2 regions of the Paraclostridium sp. AKS73 genome follow, and region 1 is predicted to be linked to the other one. Evidence: a T-box and tRNA genes for the amino acid it is inferred to sense, from the RefSeq annotation. Region 1 holds a T-box; the other holds one or more tRNA genes.
The links. A T-box is a leader RNA that pairs with one kind of tRNA and senses whether it is charged. The one in region 1 lies ahead of metG (methionine--tRNA ligase), so its partner is inferred to be a tRNA-Met.

Region 1 (2,420 bases):
ATAAAGAAAAAATTTGGTAAATTAGAAGTATTAAAGGATATAAATTTAGATATAAAAAAAGGAGAAATAGTAGCTATTTTAGGGCCAAGTGGATCTGGAAAGAGTACGTTGTTAAGATGTTTAAACTTATTAGAAAAACCAAATAACGGAGAAATTATTTTTAATAATCAAAATATACTAGATAAAAAATGTGATGTTAATAAGGTAAGAGAAAATATAGGTATGGTGTTTCAAAATTTTAACTTATTTCCAAATATGACAGTACTAGAAAATATAATTATAGCACCTATTAAATTAAAAAAATAAATAAAGATGAAGCTATTGAAGATGCTTTAAACTTGTTAGACAGAGTTGGATTATTAGATAAAAAAGATGCATATCCATCTCAATTATCAGGAGGGCAAAAACAGAGAATAGCAATTGCTAGAGCGTTAGCCATGAAACCGGAAGTTTTACTATTTGACGAACCTACGTCTGCGCTTGACCCAGAGATGGTTAAAGAGGTTTTAGATGTTATGAAAGAACTTGCAGATGAGGGAATGACTATGGCTGTTGTAACTCATGAAATCGGATTTGCTAAAGAAGTTGCAAGTAAAGTTGTATTTATGGATGGAGGGTATATCCTAGAAGAGGGTACACCTAAAGATGTATTTGAAAATACAAAAAATATAAGAGCTAAACAATTCTTTGATAAAGTTATATAAAACATAGCAATGTAGGAAAATTACATTGACATAATGTAGTAAATTTAATAAAATTAAGCTTAATAAGTTATATAAAAATTCGCTTCTCTCATGTCGCCAACGACCTTAATAAACAGGTCCGTTGCTCAAGTTTATGAGTTGATAATTATATTAATCTAAAGTTCACGATTAAATATAATTACCTAAGAATTAAAATAATATTAACAAAAACAATGAATATAACATATACTTTATGTTAAATATAATAACTAATTAAGCTATGAAGAGATGAGTAAATAATTATTTTTCCTACAGAGAGCTAGATAAGGTGAAAGCTAGTGTTAAAAGAGTTATTGAATATGGTCTTGGAGCTATTTTATCCGAATAGTAGATTAATATCTATTTTTAAGATAAAACGGATGGACTCGTTATCGTCTTTTGAGATATCTAATATAATATTTTTTATTAGATAAAGTTAGGGTGGTACCGCGAATATAACCTCGCCCCTATGTATATCATAGGAGGCGAGTTTTTTATTTATATAGAAAATGAGGAGGAAAATATATATGACAAAACCAACTTTTTACGTTACAACTCCTATATATTACCCAAGTGGTAATTTACATATAGGACATACTTACACAACTGTTGCAGCAGATGCAATAGCAAGATTTAAACGTTTCTGTGGGTACGATGTAAAATTCTTAACAGGAACAGATGAGCACGGTGAAAAAATACAAAAAACTGCTAAAGAAAAGGGAATGACAGAAATAGAGTACCTTGATGGAATGATAGCAGATATACAAAAACTATGGAAAACTATGGATATATCTTATGATGACTTCATAAGAACAACTCAAGAAAGACATGAAGTTATAATACAAAAAATATTCACTAAGTTATATGAGCAAGGTGATATATATAAAGGATCTTATGAAGGAAGATACTGTACTCCTTGTGAAAGTTTTTGGACAGAATCTCAATTATTAGAAGGAAATAAGTGTCCTGACTGTGGAAGAGATACTTATATAGCGAAAGAGGAGGCATATTTCTTTAAACTATCTAAATATGAAGATAGATTAAGAGAGTTATTTGCAGATCCTAACTTCTGTTTCCCTGTATCTAGAAAAAATGAAATGGTTGCAAACTTCTTAGATAAAGGATTAGAAGACTTATGTGTAACTAGAACTACTTTTGATTGGGGAATTAAAGTTCCTTTTGATGAAAAACACGTTATATATGTTTGGGTAGATGCGTTATGTAACTATATAACAGCTTTAGGATATATGAGTGAAGATGATTCTGAATACAAGAAGTATTGGCCAGCTAATGTTCATATAGTAGGAAAAGAAATAATGAGATTCCATACTATAATATGGCCAGCTATATTAATGGCTTTAGGTGAAGAGATGCCTACACAAGTATATGGTCATGGGTGGATATTATTTGATAACGACAAAATGAGTAAATCTAAAGGAAATATAGTATACCCAGAACAGATGATAGAAAGATATGGAGTAGATGCTCTTAAATACTTTTTATTAAGAGAATTTGCATTTGGTCAAGATGGTAATTATACTCACAAAAACTTTGTAACTAGACTTAATTCAGATTTAGCAAATGATTTAGGAAACCTAGTAAGTAGAACTGTTTCTATGGTTGAGAAGTATAACGAAGGAATAATACCAATGCCAAAAGTAAGTACTGAGTTTGATGATAATTTAAAAGAAACAGCTA
Region 2 (2,420 bases), on a different contig from region 1:
AAAACTTATGTTTTTTATAATTGACTTTTAGGTTTTAAGTCAGATTGGCTTAAATGCTTTCTTATAATATACACAGTTCCATCTTTCTTAAATTCTGCTTCATATGAATATCCATATTTTTCAACCTCATAATAGTCCAGTATCTTAACTTTATCCCCCGACTTTAAAGATATAGTTTTAGTGTTTGTTTCACTTCCATCAATATGAGCTTTAAGTCTTCTATTTTTTGCTATACAAGCAATATCATTTATTTCAAATTCTCTTTTTATCATGTATTCTCCTTAGTGTAATTTAATACAATTTTATTTATTATAAAAGACCTTGATTTTTATATGTTTGCAAAGTTTTTATTATATAGCTTAATGTCCAAAATTCCTTGTCCATTTTTTCTGATATTAGTAATAACCCATCAATTAATTGTTTTTCTTTAAAGTTTTCTAAAAGAATCATGATGCTTATACTATTTATTTCACCATCTTTTGTATCTAATGTTCTAGATTTTTTTACGAACTCATTTTGCATAGCTAATTTTATTGAGTCTTCAAGTTTCTCACTTACATCTAATTTAGGCATTTCATCAAATATCTTAACATCTGATGAGTTAAATTTAATATTTACAGCTTTGCTTAAATCTGTAGATAAAAATATAGTGTTTTTAAATTGAGCTCCTGAAAAGTCTACACCTTCTAAATTTACTGAATCAAACACAGTGTTTTCAAATTTAGCTTTTTTTAACTTACTCTTTTTTAGGTTACTTCCAATTAACTCTGCATTTTTAAATGTGCATCCATAAAAATTACAAGATTTGAAATGAGCTCCTCTTAAACTTGTAAAGTTAAAATTAGACCCTGAAAAATCACTATTGTAACAATTACTTCTCTTTAAATCTTGATACATAAAATTTTTATTCAGTTTTTGTATCTTATTGTATTTTAAACCTTGCTCCATATTCTGTTTTCTTACCATCTTGTCCTCCGCATTCTTTTTTGTATATTAAAAACCCTTATACCTAGTGATATAAGAGTTTGAAATTACTTATAATTGGTTGCGGGAGCAGGACTCGAACCTGCGACCTTTGGGTTATGAGCCCAACGAGCTGCCAACTGCTCCATCCCGCGATATTTAATTTATCTAATATAATAATATCACATTAAATACAATCCTGCAACAACATAATAACTATTTTATGTACTTTTAACTTTTTTTAATACTTTTCATATTATATAAAGTATTAAATTTTAATTGCGGTGGTGTGTTTATATATGAAAGCAAATTTAGTATGTAAAGGTGGAGGAATGAAAGGTATAGCATTAGTTGGTTCTATAGCATGTCTAGAAGATAGCGGTTATGAGTGGGATAGATTAGCTGGTACTTCAGCTGGAGCTTTAGTTGCTTCATTATTGTCTGTTGGATATACATCATCTGAAATCGAAGAAATTTTATATGATATAGATTATCCTAAGTTTAAAGATAAAAATATTTTTCAATTTATTCCCTTTGCAGGAGATTTATTGAGTGTTACATTTCATAAAGGAATTTATTCAGGAAAATACTTAGAGGATTTTTTACATGAAAAATTTAAACAAAAAGGAAAAACCAAATTTAAAGATGTTTCCGCTAATGGAGAAAGTAGACTTAAAATGATAGCTTCAGATGTAACTAGAAAAAAGTTACTAGTTTTACCAGATGATTTAATTGACTACGGTTTAGATCCTATGGAGTTTGAAATATCTAAAGCCGTTAGAATGAGCGTAAGCATACCCCTTTATTTTTATCCAGTTGAATTAAAGTATGCTAATAAATCATGCTTTGTAGTAGATGGAGGCCTACTTAGTAACTTTCCTATATGGATATTCGATACAAACTGTAATTCTAAATATCCAACAATTGGACTTAACTTGTCTGAAGATACAAATCAAGAAATTCATGAGTCTAAAAACCCAATTCATTACTTACTAGACATTGTAAAAACTTCACTCTATACAAATGAAGATGTCTATTTTAAAGAAAAAGATTCCTTGAGAATTATAAATATTCCTACATTAAATGTTTCTGCAACAGACTTTAATCTTCCAAAGGAAACTATGGAAGAACTCTATAAGTCTGGGTATAAGGCTTCTCAAGCATTCGTAGTTAATAGATACTTAGAAACTTATATATCAAAATATGGCTTTAATTAAAATAAATAAAAGGTGATACTTATTTTACTAGAAAATTATCACCTTTTATATTTTACCAGCTAATTACATTTCGTGTTGCTATATCTTTATATCTATTTAAATTTATCTGATTTGATTTTTCAGAATTAACGCAATTATACATAAGTAGATCCTCTTCTAATTCTTCAAGTATATCTATATCTTTTCTTATATAACTTTCTAATCTATATAATGTTGAATCAACTCTAGATTTGATTAACT

Region 2: it encodes a tRNA-Met, which carries the amino acid that the T-box ahead of metG (methionine--tRNA ligase) is inferred to sense. The anticodon was not compared.

Annotation. Positions count from the first base shown of each region.
Region 1 is NZ_JAIXHU010000012.1:61,160-63,579, reverse strand. Features, by position in the region: partial or broken gene LEQ07_RS22495 (amino acid ABC transporter ATP-binding protein) at 1-704, shown strand, start outside; T-box leader at 955-1,194, shown strand; gene metG (methionine--tRNA ligase) at 1,250-2,420, shown strand, end outside.
Region 2 is NZ_JAIXHU010000003.1:37,392-39,811, forward strand. Features, by position in the region: gene LEQ07_RS02815 (hypothetical protein) at 15-272, opposite strand; gene LEQ07_RS02820 (pentapeptide repeat-containing protein) at 310-966, opposite strand; tRNA gene LEQ07_RS02825 (tRNA-Met) at 1,043-1,118, opposite strand; gene LEQ07_RS02830 (patatin-like phospholipase family protein) at 1,263-2,180, shown strand; gene LEQ07_RS02835 (hypothetical protein) at 2,233-2,420, opposite strand, start outside.